DNA from 4 places in the Geodermatophilus sp. SYSU D00867 genome. Region 2 is predicted to be linked to each of the others. Evidence: riboswitches for the same ligand, from Rfam matches in the RefSeq annotation. Region 2 holds a riboswitch; each other region holds the start of a gene.
What was found. Region 2 has a riboswitch for cyclic di-AMP ahead of ACI8AK_RS13835 (hypothetical protein). Riboswitches for the same ligand answer to the same signal wherever they lie in the genome.
Positions count from the first base shown of each region.

Region 1: another riboswitch for cyclic di-AMP. It lies ahead of ACI8AK_RS19975 (hypothetical protein); the one in region 2 lies ahead of ACI8AK_RS13835 (hypothetical protein).
Region 3: another riboswitch for cyclic di-AMP. It lies ahead of ACI8AK_RS06820 (C40 family peptidase); the one in region 2 lies ahead of ACI8AK_RS13835 (hypothetical protein).
Region 4: another riboswitch for cyclic di-AMP. It lies ahead of ACI8AK_RS07590 (aggregation-promoting factor C-terminal-like domain-containing protein); the one in region 2 lies ahead of ACI8AK_RS13835 (hypothetical protein).

Region 1 covers NZ_JBJGZC010000025.1:22,551-26,816, reverse strand. Annotated here, with positions in the region: gene ACI8AK_RS19990 (sulfite exporter TauE/SafE family protein) at 1-557, opposite strand, end outside; gene ACI8AK_RS19985 (DoxX family protein) at 582-941, shown strand; gene ACI8AK_RS19980 (PIG-L deacetylase family protein) at 971-1,690, shown strand; gene ACI8AK_RS19975 (hypothetical protein) at 1,737-2,327, opposite strand; cyclic di-AMP (ydaO/yuaA leader) riboswitch at 2,586-2,743, opposite strand; RNA gene rnpB (RNase P RNA component class A) at 2,869-3,280, shown strand; gene ACI8AK_RS19965 (dihydrofolate reductase family protein) at 3,722-4,266, shown strand, end outside.
Region 2 covers NZ_JBJGZC010000013.1:47,641-51,906, forward strand. Annotated here, with positions in the region: gene ACI8AK_RS13835 (hypothetical protein) at 1-864, opposite strand, end outside; cyclic di-AMP (ydaO/yuaA leader) riboswitch at 871-1,021, opposite strand; gene ACI8AK_RS13840 (DNA-directed RNA polymerase subunit alpha C-terminal domain-containing protein) at 1,127-1,720, opposite strand; gene ACI8AK_RS13845 (protein kinase domain-containing protein) at 1,744-3,522, opposite strand; gene ACI8AK_RS13850 (bile acid:sodium symporter family protein) at 3,774-4,266, shown strand, end outside.
Region 3 covers NZ_JBJGZC010000005.1:205,594-209,859, reverse strand. Annotated here, with positions in the region: gene ACI8AK_RS06835 (serine hydrolase domain-containing protein) at 1-25, opposite strand, end outside; gene ACI8AK_RS06830 (DUF3817 domain-containing protein) at 41-358, opposite strand; gene ACI8AK_RS06825 (hypothetical protein) at 461-598, shown strand; gene ACI8AK_RS06820 (C40 family peptidase) at 571-1,686, opposite strand; cyclic di-AMP (ydaO/yuaA leader) riboswitch at 1,698-1,830, opposite strand; gene ACI8AK_RS06815 (hypothetical protein) at 2,025-2,249, shown strand; partial or broken gene ACI8AK_RS06810 (YhjD/YihY/BrkB family envelope integrity protein) at 2,304-3,119, shown strand; gene ACI8AK_RS06805 (transglycosylase domain-containing protein) at 3,146-4,266, opposite strand, start outside.
Region 4 covers NZ_JBJGZC010000006.1:133,228-137,493, reverse strand. Annotated here, with positions in the region: gene ACI8AK_RS07600 (SDR family NAD(P)-dependent oxidoreductase) at 1-105, opposite strand, end outside; gene ACI8AK_RS07595 (class I SAM-dependent methyltransferase) at 129-788, opposite strand; gene ACI8AK_RS07590 (aggregation-promoting factor C-terminal-like domain-containing protein) at 796-1,734, opposite strand; cyclic di-AMP (ydaO/yuaA leader) riboswitch at 1,976-2,136, opposite strand; gene ACI8AK_RS07585 (hypothetical protein) at 2,288-3,184, opposite strand; gene ACI8AK_RS07580 (LLM class flavin-dependent oxidoreductase) at 3,444-4,266, shown strand, end outside.

The DNA.
Region 1 (4,266 bases), on a different contig from region 2:
GTCACCGCGGAGAACGCCGACTTCAGCGCGTTGGCCAGCGGCAGCCGGTGCAGTGCCGTCCCGAGCACCCCGACGAGGATGACGCCGAGCGCGCCGCCGAAGTAGCCGCCGTAGACGGTGGCGAGGAACAGCGCGAGGTACAGCCACCACGGGTCGCGGACGGCGCCGTCGTCGCGGTCGCGCAGCCGGCGGGTGAGCAGCGGCTGCACCGCGAGCAGCAGGCTGGCCAGCAGCACGAGCACCGGCACGACGACGTCGAAGGCCTGGCTCGGCGTGGTCAGCAGCAGCACGCTGCCGGCGACGCCACCCAGCGCCGAGACCGCACCGAGCCGCACCAGCCGGTCGCGCTGACCGGCGTACTCGCGGCGGAACCCGGCCATCCCGCCGAGGTAGCCCGGCCACTGCGCCACCGAGTTGGTGACGTTGGCCGCCACGGTGCCCAGGCCCAGCCCGACCAGGGTGGGGAAGAGGATCAGCGACCCGCCGCCGGCGATCGAGTTGACCGCCCCCGCGCCCAGGGCCACCGCGGCCGCGATCAGGAGGTCGGCGGCCGTCACGGGGCGCCAGCCTACGGTCGGTGCGTGCGACTCCCCGCCCCGGCGACCTGGCTGGCCGCCGCCCTCGGCGGCTCCGGCGTGCTGCACCTGGTGCGGCCGCGGACGTTCGAGTGGCTGGTGCCGCCCGAGCTCGGCGACGCCCGCGCCTGGGTGCTCGTCAGCGGGGTCGCCGAGGTCGGCACCGCCGCGCTGCTGGCCGCGCCGGCGAGCCGCCGGGCCGGGGGACGGGCCGCGGCCGCGCTCCTGGCGTCGTTCGTGCCGGCCCACCTGCACCACCTCCGCGTGGCGCGCGGGCGGCCGGCGATGCTGGCCGCGGCGGTGGTCCGGCTGCCGCTGCAGGCGCCGATGATCGCCGCGGCGCTGCGGGTGGCCCGAGGGCGCTGAGCGTCAGCGGCCGCGGGCAGACTGCCCGCATGACGGAGGCGTTCCCCGAGGACTGGCAGCGCGCCCTGGTCGTCGTCGCCCACCCCGACGACGTGGAGTACGGCTGCGCGGCCGCCGTCGCGGCGTGGACGGCGGCCGGGCGCGACGTCCGGTACGTGATGGCCACCAGCGGCGAGGCCGGCATCGCCGGGCTGCCGCCGGAGGCCGCCGGGCCGCTGCGCGAGCGCGAGCAGCGGGCCGCGGCCGCGGTGGTCGGCGTGTCGATGGTCGAGTTCCTCGGCCACCCCGACGGGCGGCTGACCGAGGGGCTGGACCTGCGGCGGGCGGTCGCGGCGGCGATCCGGCGGCACCGCCCCGACCTCGTGGTCACGCTGCACTTCGGCGACACGTGGACGCCGCCGGGCGCCCCGCTCGGCTACTGGAACAGCGCCGACCACCGGGTGCTGGGCCGGGCGGTGGTCGACGCCGTCGGCGACGCGGCCAACGAGTGGATCTTCGCCGAGCTCGCCGACCCGGAGCCCTGGCGCGGGGTGCGCTGGACCGCCGTCTCCACGCCGGTGGGGGTCACGCACACCGTCGACGTGACCGACGTCGTCGACCGGGCGGTGGCCTCGCTGGCCGAGCACCGCCGCTACCTGCAGGCGCTGTCGGCCGACCCGGTCGAGGAGCAGGCCCGGCGACAGGTCGACACGGCGACCCCGGTCGTCGACGGCCGGCGGGTGGCCGGCTTCGCGCTGTACGCCGGCTGAGGCCGGACGCGGCCCCGGGGTGCGCCCGGGGCCGCGTCCGGGCCGGTCAGGGGTTGAAGCTCACGTGGACGTGGTCCATGTGGTTGGCGGTGGGGGACCCGCGGTCCTCCATCGCCCGCCAGCCGGAGCTCCCGATCACGAAGATCCGCTGCTTCCAGATGACGTAGTCGACGCCCATGCGCGCGGCGTTGTCGATGACGTACTGGGCCACGGCGTTCCCCTTGGCGGAGTCGGCGTAGACCATGAAGTCCGCGGCGAGCTGCTGGGTGGGGGAGTGCCCGGGGCGGGTGAGCACGGTGGACACCCCGCACTGCTGCACGACCTCGGCGACGACGGGGCGGACGTGCGCCGCCCAGGCGCTGTAGGAGGTCGAGGAGGCGGTCGGCGCGCCGGTGAGGTTCGTGGACACCGCCGCGGGGGCGGCGGGGGCGGCTGCCGGTGCGGCCGCGGGGGCGGCGGGGGCCGCGGGCGCGGGCGCCGCGGCTCCTCCCCGGTCCTGGGACCAGCCGTTCGACCCGTCCCGGCGGGGGCCGTCCCAGTCGGCCTGGGCCACCGACTGGCCGCTGAGGCCGAAGGCGACGGCGAGGGCGCCGGCCGTGAGGGTCCGGCGGATCGTGCGCTTGCTGTTCGAGGGCATGACGAGGAGAGCTCCTGACGTCGGTTCCGCGTGGCGCCGTCCGTGGCTCGGCGGTCACCCGTCGCGTGGGGGGACCTGCGGGACGGGCCGGGACGCGGCCGGGCGGCGGGCGGCTGCTGGAGGGCAGGCCGACGCGAGGCCGGTCGTTTCCGGTCCGTGGAGGCGCGGCGACCGGCGGAGGTGGGCGGGTCGCGGCGCTCGTCGCAGAGTGCGGGGCACGCCGGGGCAGGCGCCGTCGGCGCACCCCGTGGTGGTTCTCCGTTCTCCCGTGGCCGCCTACCGGGTCAGCTGACGGGTTCGGGCGGGGAACTGCGCCCTACCCCCTCCCGGGTCCGGGAGGTGGGACTCACCCCGGTGGTGCGGTGGGTCCCCGGCTCACGGCCACCGCGGTGGCCGCGACTCGGCGGCACCCGGCTCGGTTCCCCCGGTGGAGGACGTGACGACCGGCCGGACGGAGCCACCGTAGGAGCGTCCGCGGGAGCCCGCAGCGCGGACTGAGCAGTTCCGCTGAGGGGGTCCGTAGACTGGTCGGCACGACGGACGAGTCGGCCGGGCGGTCGCGTCGGCGGGGGAGACCCCGTCGCCGAGGAACGTCCGGGCTCCACAGGGCAGGGTGGTCGCTAACGGCGACCCGGGGTGACCCGCGGGACAGTGCCACAGAGAACAGACCGCCAGCAGTCCGCTGCTGGTGAGGGTGAAACGGTGGTGTAAGAGACCACCAGCGCACCGGGTGACCGGTGCGGCTCGGTAAACCCCACCCGGAGCAAGGTCGAGAAGGGGCGGTGGCCGGGCGACCGGACACCGTCCTGCGCAGGCGTTCGAGGGCTGCCCGCCCGAGCCTGCGGGTGGACCGCTCGAGCCCGCCGGCAACGGCGGGCCTAGATGGATGACCGCCCATCGGGAGGCCGCGAGGCGCCCGAGGACAGAACCCGGCGTACAGGCCGACTCGTCCGTCGCCCGCCGTGACCTGCGGGTCTGCGGTCAGGGCGCGGCGCCGGTCCGCGCGGGGTCCGCCGCTCGGCCGGGAACGGGGTCGGCGGCGGCCCTCGGCCGGTCGCCGGAGCCGGGCCAGAGGTGGCTGACGTCGGTCGGTCACGGCGATCGTCGGCCGAGGTCGGCTCGCCCTCTTCCCGGCTGCGGGTGCTGACCACGATCGGCTCCGGGATGATCCGGCTCGCGTCACGCGGCCCCTGCGACCCGGCGGCGTGGACGTCGAGCGGCCGGACGACGAGGCGGCGACCCGTCCCACGGGGCGCTGTGCCGGTCGTCGTCCCTCCTCGTACGCGGCATCCGCTCGGCGCGGTGGTCGACCGGCCCTCGGTGTGGTCCGACCGGTCAGTTCTCCGCGCCGTGTCGGTCCGTACGCCGAACACCGACCCACGGGAGGCCACGCGATGCGGAGACTGACCTTCGCCATGAACCTGAGCCTGGACGGCTACGTCGCCGCGCCCGGCGACGACCTCGGCTGGAGCGTGCCGAGCGACGAGCTGTTCCAGTGGTGGTCCGACCGGGTGGGGGCCACGGGCCTGGCGCTGTACGGGCGCAGACTGTGGGAGACGATGAGCTCCCACTGGCCGACCGCCGACCAGCAGCCCGGCGCCACACCGGCGCAGATCGAGTACGCCCGCCGCTGGCGGGACATGCCGAAGGTGGTGTTCTCCTCGACGGCCAGCGCGGTCGACGGGAACGCCCGCCTGGTCACCGGCGACGCCGTCACCGAGATCACCCGGCTCAAGGCCGGGGACGGCGGTCCCATGGACGTCGGCGGCGCCACCCTCGCCGCGGCGGCCATGCGGGCCGGGCTGATCGACGAGTACGCGCTCGTCACCCACCCGGTCCTGGTGGGCGGCGGCACGCCGTTCTTCCCGGCCCTGGACGACCGGGTGGACCTGGACCTGGTGGAGACCCGGACGTTCCCCGGCGGCGTGCTCCTGACCAG
Region 2 (4,266 bases):
GGCCGTCGTGCCGCCGCGGTCCTCCATCGTCTGCCACGACCCGTTCGGCGAGGACAGCATCCGCTGCTCCCAGATCAGGTAGTCGACGCCGAGCTCGTCCCAGTGCGCGCGGTGGTAGGCGACGATCGCGTCGCCGAGGGCGGCGTCGGTCATGACCATGTAGTCCAGCGCCCTGCCGGAGGGGTGGCCGCCCGGGTCGGCCGCGCTGGCGCGGGTGCCGCCCAGGGTGATCGCGTCCGCCCCCGGCACGTTGCTGACGACGGCGTCCGCGGCGGCCTGCACCTGCGGCTCGACCGGACCGGTGCTGTTGGTGATGCGGGCGACGGCCGAGACGACGGTGGTGCCCGCGGTCTCCGCCGGGCCGGCCTCCTCCTCGGCCTCGGCGGCCTCGGCGGCCTCGGCGGCTGCGGCGGCCTCCGCCGCGGCGGCGGCCTCGGCGGCCGCGGCGGCTGCGGCGGCCTCCGCGGCGGCGCGGGCGGCGGCCTCGGCCTCGGCCCGCTGCCGGTCGACGGTGGCCTGGTCGGCGGCGGCCTGCGACTGCTGGGCCGCGGTCTCGGCGGCCTCCCGCGAGCTGCGGGTGGCGGCGAGGTCCTCGAGCGGCGCCAGGTCCGGCGGGGCGGTGGCGGTCACCGGGCCGGACTGCGCCGACAGCCCCAGCGCCTCGGCGACGGCGACCGACCCGCTCGCCGTCCCGGCCTCGGCGGTGGCGGCCGGCTGCGGGCCGACCAGGACGTTGACCAGGACCGCGCCGGCGGCGGCGACGCCCAGGTACAGGCCCGGACGGCGGTGCGCGGCCGGCGGGCGGCGGCGGTCGGAACGGTCTGCGGACGCGCCGGGGCGGCCGGGGGTGGTGCTCGAGGGCATGGGTGCAGGTCTCCCGTCAGCCGCCTGCCGAGTTAGCTGACGGGTTCGGGCGGGAAGCAGCCCTACCCGCCCGGACGCACGGGTCCGGTGCGGGATTCACCCCAGTACTGCGGTGGGTCCCCGGCTCGCCCAGGGGGCGACTCGGCGGCGACCGCCCGGGTCCCCTGGCGGGGACGGGGCCGGACGGCCTCGGCCACGGTAACGGCCGTTACCCGTCCGTGACAAACCGCGGCCGCGTTCCGTGGCGGGGACCACACGCCGGTCAGGGGCGGGTGCGCAGCCGCCCGACGACGCGCAGCGGCAGGCGCAGCCACCACCCGGTCACCCGCCAGGGCAGGACCGCGGCGGCCCGGACGCCGCGCGCGCCGAGGGCGGCGAGGTCGGCCCACTCGGCCGGCCGCGGCGCCGGGGCGGCCGGCGCGGCGGAGGGGGGCGGCCCGGCGGGGGTCGGCTCCTCGTCCTCCTCCGGCGTCCCGCCGGAGGCCCCGTCCGACGGCGCCACCACCGACGGACCGGCGGGCTCCCCCGGGTCCTCCTCGGGCACGAGGACGTCGAACGCGGTCCGGCGGCGCGGGGCGCGCAACGAGTCGAACGACGGGATCGCCGGGGACGGCGGCGCGTCGTCCTCGTCGGGCAGCGGCCATAGCCCCACCGCCACGGGCTCGGGGACGACCGCGCGGACGGCGGCCACCATCGCCGGTCCCAGCCCGGGGACGGCGGCCAGCTCGCGGCGGGTCAGCGCGGACAGCTGCTCGACGGTGGTGATCCCGGCGCGGGTCAGCGCGCCCACCGCCCGCGCGGGCAGACCCAGCTCCCGGACGCTCCCCGTCGGCTCGACCCGCGACCTCGTCGACATGGCGTCGGACCCTAGCCCCGGGTTCACCGGGACGGTCCCGCCGGGGAGCCGTCCCAGGCCGGTTCCGGCGGGACGGTCCCGCCGGCGCCGGCGTCCGGGGCCGGGGAGGTCGCCGGCGCCCCACCGGTCGACGTCGTCCCCGCGTCCGGGGCCGGGGACTCCCCCGTCGCCGGCGGGGCGGTGTCCCCGGGCGTCCCGGTCGCCGGCGCCGGCGGTTCCGGCGTCGTGCTGCCGGACGGGGTGCTCTCCGGGGCCTCGGGCGTGCTCTCTGGCGCCGTGCCCGCGGACCCGGGGCTCTCCGCCGTGGTCGCCTCGGGAGCGGGCGCCTCGGGGGTCGTGACCTCGGGGGTCGTGACCTCGGGGGTCGTGACCTCGGGGGTGGTGGCCTCCGGGCCCGGGGCCTCCGGCGTCGGGGTCCCGGGGGTGCTGCTGTCCGCGGCGGGCGCCTCCGGCGTCGCCGCGGGGGCCTCCGGCGCGGACCCACCGGACGGGCCGGGCCCGGCGGCGGGCGCCTCGGGCTCGGGCACCGCGGTGTCGGGTGCGACGGCGGCGACCACCTGCACCCGGTCGCCGGCGGCCAGCTCCACGTCCACCGGGTCCAGGCCGACGACGGTGCCGGGAGCCGCGTCCGGGGTCTGCTCGCCGCGCTGGCCGACGGTGAGACCGAGGGCGGTCAGGTCGTCGGTGACCTCGGCCACCGGGCGGCCGAGGAAGTCCGCGGCCCGCAGCACGATCCCGGCCTGCTGCGTCTCGGCGGCGTCGGCCACCGGCACGTCACCGGCGCGGGTCGTGGTGAACAGCACGCCGCCGACGACGAGCGCGACCAGCAGCAGCGGCAGCAGGACCAGCGCCCGCCGGCGCCGGCGCGGCTCCGGCCCGGGGACCGGCGCGGGCTCCGGGACCGGCCCGGGGACGGGGGCGGCGGCCGCCACCGGGCGGGTGGGCGGCACGGGGGCGGCCCGGGGGTCCAGGGCCTCCTCGACCGCGGCCAGGAAGGCGGCGCCGTCGGGCAGGCGGGCGCCGGGGTCCTTGGTCAGCGCGGCACCGATGAGCTCCTTGACGTCGGGCGGCAGGTCGTCGGGCAGCGGCTCGGGCTGCTCGCGGACCTGCTTGAGCGCGACGGTGACCGGGTTGGTGCCGGTGAAGGCGGCGTGGCCGGTCAGCGACTCGTAGCCGACCAGGCCGAGGGCGTAGACGTCGCTGGCCGGGCCGACCCGCTCGCCGGCGGCCTGCTCCGGGGACATGTACTGCGCGGTGCCGATGACCTGGCCGGTCTGGGTGAGCGGCACGCACTCGGCCGACCAGGCGATGCCGAAGTCGGTGAGCTTCACCCGCCCGTCGGGCCGCACGAGGATGTTCGAGGGCTTGACGTCGCGGTGGACGACGCCACCGCGGTGCGCCTCGGCGAGGGCGGCCGCGGCCTGGCGCAGCACCGAGAGGGCGGCACCGGGGTCCAGCGGGCCCTCGGTCTCGATGAGGGTGGACAGCGGCGCCCCCTCGACCAGCTCCATCACCAGGTAGGCCAGGTGCTCGCCGGTGGCGTCGTCGGTGCCCTCGCCGTAGTCCAGGACGGTGGCGATGTTGGGGTGGGTGAGCGCCGCCGCGTGCCGGGCCTCGTTGCGGAAGCGGGCGAGGAAGGTCGGGTCGTCGGCGTACTCGCTGCGCAGCACCTTGACCGCGACCGGCCGGGCGAGCAGGTGGTCCCGGCCCCGCCAGACCTGGCCCATGCCGCCGGTGGCGATGACCTCCTGCAGCTCGTAGCGGTCCCCCAGGGTCCGGCTCCCCCGCTGCACCGTGGTCACTGCCCGACTCCGTCCCGTCCGACGCGGGCGGGTGCGCCCCGCCTCCTCCGGCCCCCACCGGGAGCTGCGCGGCCGCTCCCCCTGCCGGGTGGGCGACCCCGGGTGGGTTCCCGCCCGGACGCCCCGTCAACCACCGGACCGCCCACGGCGGCTCCCCCGGACGCGTGCCGGTGCTCGCGCGGCCGGACTCCGGTCCGCCAGGATCCGGGCGATCCGCGGCGACGGGGCCGCGGCCGTTCCGGAGGTCGCCCGTGGACTCGGCCCTCAGCACCGTCGCCCTGCCCGCCGCCCTGGCCGTGATCATGTTCGGGCTGGGGCTGTCGCTCACCGTCGACGACTTCGCGCGGGTCACCCGCCGGCCGCGCGCCGCCGTCGTCGCCCTCGGCCTGCAGCTGCTGGTCCTGCCGGCCCTGTGCTTCGGCCTCGTGGTGGCCACCGGCCTGGAGCCCGTGCTGGCGGTGGGGATGGTGCTGCTGGCCGCCTCGCCCGGCGGGACGACGGCGAACCTGTTCAGCCACCTGTTCCGTGGCGACGTCGCGCTCAACGTCTCGCTGACGGCGGTCAACTCGCTGCTCGCCGTCGTGACGCTGCCGCTGGTGACCAACCTCGCCGTGACCGTCTTCGACCCGCCCGGCGCCGGGTCGATCGGCCTGCAGTTCGGCAAGACCGTGCAGGTGTTCGCGATCGTGCTGGTGCCGGTGGCGCTCGGCATGCTGGTGCGGCGGGCGGCGCCGGCGTTCGCCG
Region 3 (4,266 bases), on a different contig from region 2:
TCGAGGGCAGCACGGGCTCCGGCATGACCGGAACGGTAGGTCAGGCGCGGACGGGCGCCGCCAGCCGCCCGGTGCGCCCGGCCCAGCGCTCGAACACCACGGTGACCAGCGGCGGGATGGAGGCGGCCAGCGCGAGCAGCGTCGTCCACCGGGACCAGCCGAGCACCCGCGCGGCGACCAGCGCCACGACCACGTAGGCGATGAACACCGCGCCGTGGACCGGCCCGAACACCTGGACGCCGGCCTCCGAGGTCTCCGGCACGTACTTGACGTACATGCCGGCCAGCAGGCCGATCCAGGAGAGGGCCTCGGCGACGGCGACGACGCGGAAGGCCAGGACGACGGTGCGGGAGTTCATCGGTGCGCGGTCCTCGGGTCGGGGGCGGTTCCGGAGGGTCAACGCGGCAGCGGGCGCCGGCGTCCCGGTCGCGGGGTGTGAGGTGCGTGGCAGGGTCGGGTCGTGCGGGGTCCGGCGCGGCGGGGGTCCCGTCCGGTCCTGCTGCGCCGGCTGGCCGACCTGCGGCCGGACCCGGTGGCCGCGGCGCTGCCCCGGCTGGAGCGCGACCCGCGTCAGCCGATGCGGCGAGCGCCGGCGTAGCCGCCCATCGCGTCGATGCTGGCGACCTTGACGACGTCGCCCGACGTCGGCGCGTGCACCATCTGGCCGTTGCCGATGTAGATGCCGACGTGGCTCACCGGGCTGTAGAAGAAGACCAGGTCACCGGGCTGCAGGTTCGCGCGGGAGACCGCGGTGCCCATCGTCGACTGCATCCTGCTGGAGTGCGGGAGGCTGATCCCCGCGGCGCGGAAGGCGTACTGGGTGAGGCCGGAGCAGTCGAACGAGCTCGGGCCGGCGGCCGCCCACACGTAGGGCTTGCCGCGCTGGGCCATGGCGGTGGCGACGACGGTCCCGGCGACGCCGCTGGGCGGCGCGGCCGCCGCGGCCGGCTCCTCGGCGGAGGAGGACGCGGAGGACGACGCGGTGTCCTCGCGCTCCTCGTCCCGGCTGGCGCGGGAGTCCTCGGCGGCGTGCGCCGCGGCGGCGGCCTCGAGGGCGGCGCGCCGCTCCTCGGCGCTCAGCCGGGCGTAGTCGGCCTGGTAGGCGGCGATCTGCGCCTCGAGGTCGGCCTGCTGGGCGGCGACGGCGTCGTACTGGCGCTGCGCCTCGGCGGCGGCCGCGGCGGCGGCGGCCTGCGCGGCGGTGGCGGTCTCGGTGGCGGCCGCGGCCTGGCCGAGCAGCTCGCCCTGGTAACCGGCGACGCCCTGCAGCAGGGTGACGCGGTTGACGAACTCGTCGGCGTCCTCGCTGGTCATGAGCGCCTGCAGCGAGCCCATGCTGTCGCCGGTGTAGGCCGACCGGGCGATCCCGATCACCTGCTGCCGCGCGGTGTCCACGGCGGCCTGGGCGGCGGCCAGCTGCGCGGCGGCGGCGCCGGCGGCGGCCTGCTGGGCGGCGAGCGCCTCGCGGGCCTCGTTGAACTGCTCGGTGACGGCCTCGAGCTCGTGGCCCCGGGCGGCGACCAGCTGCGCGGCCTCGGCGGCCGACGTCGGCTCCTCCGCCCGGGCCGGCGCCGGGACGGCCCCCAGCCCGAGACCGATGCCGAGGGCGCCGACGAGCGCGAGGGCGGCGCGGCGGCCGCGGCCGGTCGCGGGCGTGCCGGGGACGGACGTGCGCAGGGACGCCACGCGGCGGTCTCTCCTTCTCCCAGGCCGCCTACCGGGTTAGCTGACGGGTTCGGGCGTGGAGTCGCCCGGCGCGTGCGGACACGCGCTACACCCCAGGACTGCGATGGGTCCCCGGCCCGGTCTCCGCTGCGGGAGGACCGGCTCGACGGCGTCCACGGGGTGTCACCCGGACTGGTGACGGAGCGCCCCGTTGGACACACTCAGCGTAAGGTCCGTGACCGGCGTGTGACAATCACCCCGGTGTAATTACATCAGTCACGAACGGTGACCAGGCGACTCCGGGAGGTTCCCGACCCCCGCCGGTTTGCGCGGCCGTGGGGACGTGTACCGATTGCTGCATGTCCTCTTCCACGCGGATGCGCCTGGCCCGGCCGCTCGTCGTGCTCGCCCTGCTCGGCTCCCTGGTCGCCTGTGGCGACAACACCGACTTCTCCCGCGGCCCGACCAACTGCGACTCCGCCGGCGGCAACGCCAGCAACGAGAACGACGCCAGTTGCCAGGAGACCGGCCAGAACCCGGGCAACGACGCCCCCACCACCGACGACGCGAGCACCGACGACTGAGCGCCGTCCGGTCCCCGGCGGGCGCCGGGCCGCCGGGACTGGTGGCATGGGCGGGTGAGCCCGGCACGCAGGTGGACGGCGGCCCGGTTGCGGGTCGAGACGCGCGCGCTGCTGGCCGGTGCCCGGCGCCTGCTGCGCGGCCGTGACCTCGCGCTGATCGGCGCGGGCCTGACCTTCTACGCCGGCATCGCGGTGGTGCCGCTGGTGCTGGTCTCCGTCCGGCTGACCGCGCTGGCCACCTCGGCCGGGGAGGTCCGCGCGCGCAGCGAGCGGCTGGCCGAGCTGCTGCCGGAGTCACTGGGCGCGCCGGACGCGGTGGCCCGGCTGGTCGACGCCGGCGTCCGGCTGGACCTGCTGGGGTTCGCGCTGGCGCTGCTGCCGCTGTCGCTGTACGGCGAGGGGCTGCGGCGGGCGCTGATGCGGTTCAGCCAGCGGCGGGAGAACCTCACCGGCTGGCGGGGCCGGCTGCTCACGCTGCCCCTGGTCGTGGTGACGCCCCTGCTGCTGTACCCGCTGCTGCTGGCCGCCACGGCCATGGCCGACCTGGCCCGCGAGGACGGCGCCGGGCCCCTGATCGGGCGGTTCGCCGTCGGCTACTACTCGGTGCTGTTCGTGCTGACCGTGCCCATCCTCTGGGGCTACGGCGTGGTGGCCGGCGGCCGGCGCCGGTGGGGCGCGCTGGTCAGCGGCGCGCTGTTCACCGCGGCCTGCCTGTCCGGCTTCCTGCAGGGCTTCGTGCTGTTCCTGTCGCTGCCCCTGGACCTCGGCGCGCCCTTCGGCGGCCTGGTGGTCGTCGGTGCGGTGGTCGCCATCGGCCTGTGGCTGTTCCTGCTGCACCTGGTCCTGCTGGCCGGGTGGCTGCTCACCCAGTCCCTCGACGCGCGGCTGGGGCGGCGTCAGGCCGTCGGCCGCCAGGGGGAGCCGGGCGGCGGGGCCTCCGTGGCGGGCGCGGCGGGCGGGGGCGGCGGCGTGGCCGGTGCGGTCGGCGGCTCCGTGGCCGGTGGCGGCGGCTCCGGCGTCTGGGGCGGCTCCGGCGCCGGGGGCGGGGGCGGGGACGTCGGCGGGGTCGTGCCGGGCGGCGTCGTCCCGGGCGCGGGCGGCGGCCCGGTCGGGGGCGCGGGCGCCGGCTCCGTGGGGGGCGCGGGCTCGGGCGCCGGTTCCACGTAGTCGCTGCCGTTGCTCACCAGGATCGACACCAGCTGGCCCGGCACGGCGCGGCCGCCGCGCGGCGGGCTGGTGCCCAGGAGGGTGCCGGCCGGCTCGTCGCTGTCGACGCGCACCGTCCGCGCGGTGAACCCGGCGTCGGTGAGGGCCCGCTCGCAGGCCCGGACGCCGGAGCAGCCGGGCACCGGGCGGGTGTTGCCGTTCTGCACGGTCTCGTCCGCGGGCGGGAACTCGCCGCTGCCGCGCGCGGTGAGGATCGGCTCCATCGCGTCGTGCCAGATGGTGGCGCCCTTGCCGCCACCGAAGCCGCCGACGTCCTCGTTGCGCTTGGGGTTGAGGACCATGACGCTCGCGGTGATCTCGGGCGTGTAGCCCACGAACGCCACCGAGTAGTTGTCCTGCGAGGTGCCGGTCTTGCCGGCGATCTGGTGGCCGCGGACGTAGGCGCGCGCCCCGGTCTGCCCCGGGTTCCCCGGCTCGACGTCCTTGCGCAGCATCTGGTTCATCGTGTTGGCCACGCCCGGTGGGATCGCCTCGGGCGTGCACCGGTCGCCGACCGCGAGCGGTTCGCCGTCGGCGCCGACCGCCGGCTCCCCGTTCCGGTCGAGGACGGCGGTCACCGGGACGACGTCGCACTGCGTGCCGCCGGCGGCGAACGTCGAGTAGGCGCTGGCCAGCGCCAGCGGGCTGGTCGCCTCGGCGCCGAAGGTGAACGACCCGCGGTTCTCGTCGATGATCTGCTGGGCCAGCCCCGGCGGGCTGAACTGGAACAGCCCCGCCGCCTCGGCCATCCGCACCGGCTCCTCGACGCTGCCCAGGGCGTCCTCGAGCGCGAGGAAGTAGGTGTTGGAGG
Region 4 (4,266 bases), on a different contig from region 2:
CACGAGGTCGTTGCCGCGGGCGGCCAGCCGCGGGGCGAGCGCGGCGCCGATGCCGCTGGCCGCCCCGGTGACGACGGCGGTACCGGTGAAGGCGTAGGGGCGCACGCGGCGACCGTATCCGGCGGCGCTCAGGGCAGCCGCCACACCGTCGTCCGGCGCAGCCCGGGCCCCTCCGTCTCGGGGACCTCGTACACCGCGGCCGACTCCAGCCGCTCGTGCGGGAGGTACGGGCGGCCGGGGTCGCCGACGAGTACCTCGCAGCCGCGGGCCCGCGCCCGGTCGAGGAAGGGCAGCACCCGCCCGGTCATCTCCCGGTCGTAGCAGACGTCCCCGGCGACGACGACGTCGACGGCGGGCGGCTCGCGGTCCAGCACGTCGCCGGTGACGCTGATGCCCGCGACGCCGTTGAGGCCGGCGTTGACGCCGACCGCCGTCCGGGAGAACGGGTCGACGTCGCTGGCCAGCACCCACCGGGCACCGGCGAGGACGGCGGCGACGGCCACCAGGCCGCTGCCCGACCCGAGGTCGAGCACCGTGCGGCCGGCGACGGTGGCGGGCTCGTCGAGCAGGTGGCGGGCCAGCGCCTGCCCGCCGGGCCAGGCGGCGGCCCAGAACGGCGGCTCCTCGCCCGCCCCGCCGGCCGCGGTCTCCATCGCCTCCCACAGGGCGACGACGTCGTCGGCGACGTGCAGCCGCACCTCGGGGACGAGCGAGGGCCGGCGCACCTGGGTGTGCGCGCGGACGAACCCCGCGGGCACCACCCGGGTGGCCGGCCCTCGATGGATCACGTGTCGATCAGTACCAGCCGGTGGCCTGGCTGTGCGCCCAGGCGTCGCACGGCGAGCCGTAGCGCTCCTCGATGTAGATCAGGCCGGCGTCGATCTGGCGGTAGCCGTCGGAGGTCTTGGCGATCCCGGTGCTGGCCCAGGTGGAGTCCAGGAACTGCGGGATGCCGTAGGCGGTGCTGGTGGGGTTCTGGGCGTTGGGGTTCCAGCCGCTCTCCTTGCCCCACAGCTTCTCCAGGCAGGAGAACTGCTCGCCGCTGCCGACCTTGCTCAGCGCGTAGTCCTTGAAGGAGCCGGAGGGCGCGGCGGGCGCGGCCTCCTCGGCGGCCTCCTCGGCGGCCTGCTCCTCGGCGGCCTGCTGCGCGGCCGCGGCCTCGGCGGCGGCCTGCGCCTCGGCGGCCTGGCGGGCGGCCTCCTGCTCCGCGGCGACGCGGGCGGCCTCCTGCTCGGCGGCGACGCGGGCGGCCTCGGCCTCGGCGGCCTGGCGGTCGCGCTCGGCCTGCTCGGCGGCGAGCTGTGCGTGGGCGGCACCGGCCTCCTGCGCGCTGCGCTCGGCGCGCGAGGCGGCGATGTCGGCCAGCGACGTCAGGTCGGGGGCGGTCGCGGCCTGCTGCTCGGGGATGCCCAGCTCGTCGGCGACGCTGACCGCGGTGCCGGCGGTGTCGGTACCGGCGGAGGCGGCGGGGCCGCTGGTGGAGACGACGCCGACGATCAGCGCGCCGGCGGCGGCGGCGCCGAGCAGGAGGGCCGGGCGGCGCGGGCCCAGCGGCGGGCCGCCGCGGCGGAACAGGCGCCGGCGGGCGGGGGCCTCGGCGGCGTCCGCGACCGCGGGCAGCTCGCGGGTGGCGGTGCCGGCCGTGGTCTCGGCGGCGGTGTCGGGGGTGTCGGCGGTGGCGAGCTCGACGGTCGCGGGGGCGTCGGCAGGCGTGTTCGGGACGTGGCGGGACATGAGGGGGTGAGGGCTCCGAGGGAGAGTGCGCGCGGCAGCGGGCCCGGAGGCGGACCTCGGGCATGCGCGTGCGGCGCGGGGCTACGGGTGTCGCGGACTACGGGGTCCCCGGCGACGTCGTCGCAGGGAGCGGCAGGGCAGGGGCGGCCGGCGTCAGGCGGACGCGGGAGCGCGGTGTGCGCGCGGGCAGCTGCACCTGCGGGCCGCTTCGGCCCGGAGGCGGGGCATGCGGGGACTCTCCGTTTCTTCCGTGAGCCGCCTACCGAGTTAGCTGACGGGTTCGGGCGGGAAGGAGCCCTACGCGCGCCGGGCCGGAGCTCGGCGGGCGCGATTCACCCCAGTACTGCGGTGGGTCCCCGGCTCGCGTCCACGGGCGCGGACACGACTCGGCGGCGTCCGGCCGGGCTCCCCAGGACGGGGACCTGACGACCAGCCGGACGTCAGCCACCGTACGGTCGTTACCGGTTCGTGACAACCGCCGGGGCCGGAGGTGCGGCCGTGACGGGTGGGGCGGACCCCCTCGTCCCGGAACCCGCCCCCGCGTCGCCGCTGGTCAGGAGGCCGCGGCCACCTCGGGCCGGCCGGGCCCGTGCAGCGGTGTCACGTCGGACACGTCCGTCCCGGACGACGCCGGACGCGACTCCGCCCGGAGTCCACCGGCGGACTCCTCCAGTCGGGCCAGCCCCCGCTTGTCGCCGAGGGCGGGGACGTCGTCGGGCACGACGCCGGTGACGACGGCGAGCGCCTCGTCCAGCTGCCCGGTCAGCAGGCGCAGCCAGTCGCGCGCCCGGTCGCGCTCGTCGCGCAGGGGCTCGAGCTCGGCCTCGACGGCGTGCCGGCGCTCGAGCGCCTCGGCGTCGGCCCGCGCCCGTGCCGCGGCGGCCTCGCGGTCCCGCCGCTCGCGCTCCGCGGCGGCCGCCTCCTCCAGCCGGGCCGCCTCGCGGCGCGCGGCCTCGAGGACGGCGGCGGCCTCGCTGCGGGTCTGCTCGCGGGCGGCGAGCACCGCCTCGCGCATCTCGGCCACCCCGGACAGCCGGGCCTGCGCCTCGGCGAGCGCCTCGGCGCGGATCCGCCCGGCCTCCTCCTCGGCGGCGGCCGTCAGCGCGGCGGCCTCCTCCTCGGCCCGCCGCACGATCGCGGCCGCGTCCTCGGGGCCGGGCAGGCTCTGCCGCTCGCGGACCAGCTGGGCCAGCCGCCGGCGGGCGTTCTGCAGCTCGGCCGACGCGGCGGCGTAGCGGCTGAGCAGGTGCTCGTTCTCCCGGCGCAGGACCAGCAGCTCGGTCTCGGCCCAGGCGACGTAGTCGTCCACCTGCACGCGGTCGTAGCCGCGGACCGCCCCGGTGAACACCGGCCCGGTGCCCAGCAGGCCGTCGAGCCCACGTCCCGGAGGCGGCTCCGCGGTGCCGTCCCCGGTCCCGTCGGGAGCAGCTCCCCGTCCCCGCAGCGACATCCCGGTTCCCCCTCGGTGCGCCGTCCGATCCGGCCCCCCACCGGCGCGCCGGTCGGGGGTGATCACAGAGTTCCACCCGTCGGGTGCGGCCGGACGGGTCGACACGGACGCGCGCGGGGCGTCCGGACCGGTCGCGCCCGGACGTGCCGGGCCGGTCACCGAGCGCGGTCGAGAGGTCTCAGTACGGTCACGGAGGCGCCGGGAATGCCCGGCGGGGGCAGGTCGTTGGGCCGGGTACAGTAGTTGCACTCTCAACCACATGGAGCACGAGATGCAGTTCGGGGTCTTCACGGTCAGCGACGTCACGACCGACCCGACGACGGGGCGGACGCCGAGCGAGGCGGAGCGGATCAAGGCCGTCGTCACCATCGCGAAGAAGGCCGAGGAGGTGGGCCTCGACGTCTTCGCGCTCGGTGAGCACCACAACCCGCCGTTCTTCTCGTCCTCCCCCACGACCACGCTGGCCTACGTCGCGGCGCAGACCTCCCGGCTGCAGCTGTCGACGTCGACCACGCTGATCACCACCAACGACCCGGTGAAGATCGCCGAGGACTACGCGATGCTGCAGCACCTCGCGGACGGCCGCGTCGACCTGATGATGGGCCGCGGCAACACCGGCCCGGTCTACCCGTGGTTCGGTCAGGACATCCGCAACGGCATCCCGCTGGCGGTGGAGAACTACGCGCTGCTGCGCCGGCTGTGGGACGAGGAGGTCGTGGACTGGCAGGGCCGGTTCCGCACCCCGCTGCAGGGCTTCACCTCCACCCCGCGGCCGCTGGACGGCGTCCCGCCGTTCGTGTGGCACGGCTCGATCCGCTCGCCGCAGATCGCCGAGCAGGCCGCCTACTACGGCGACGGCTTCTTCCACAACCACATCTTCTGGCCGAAGGAGCACACCCAGCGGATGGTGGAGTTCTACCGGTCCCGGTTCGAGCACCACGGCCACGGCGCCGCCGACCAGGCGATCGTCGGCCTCGGCGGGCAGGTGTTCATGCGGAGGAACAGCCAGGACGCCGTCGCCGAGTTCCGGCCCTACTTCGACAACGCGCCGGTCTACGGGCACGGGCCCTCGCTCGAGGACT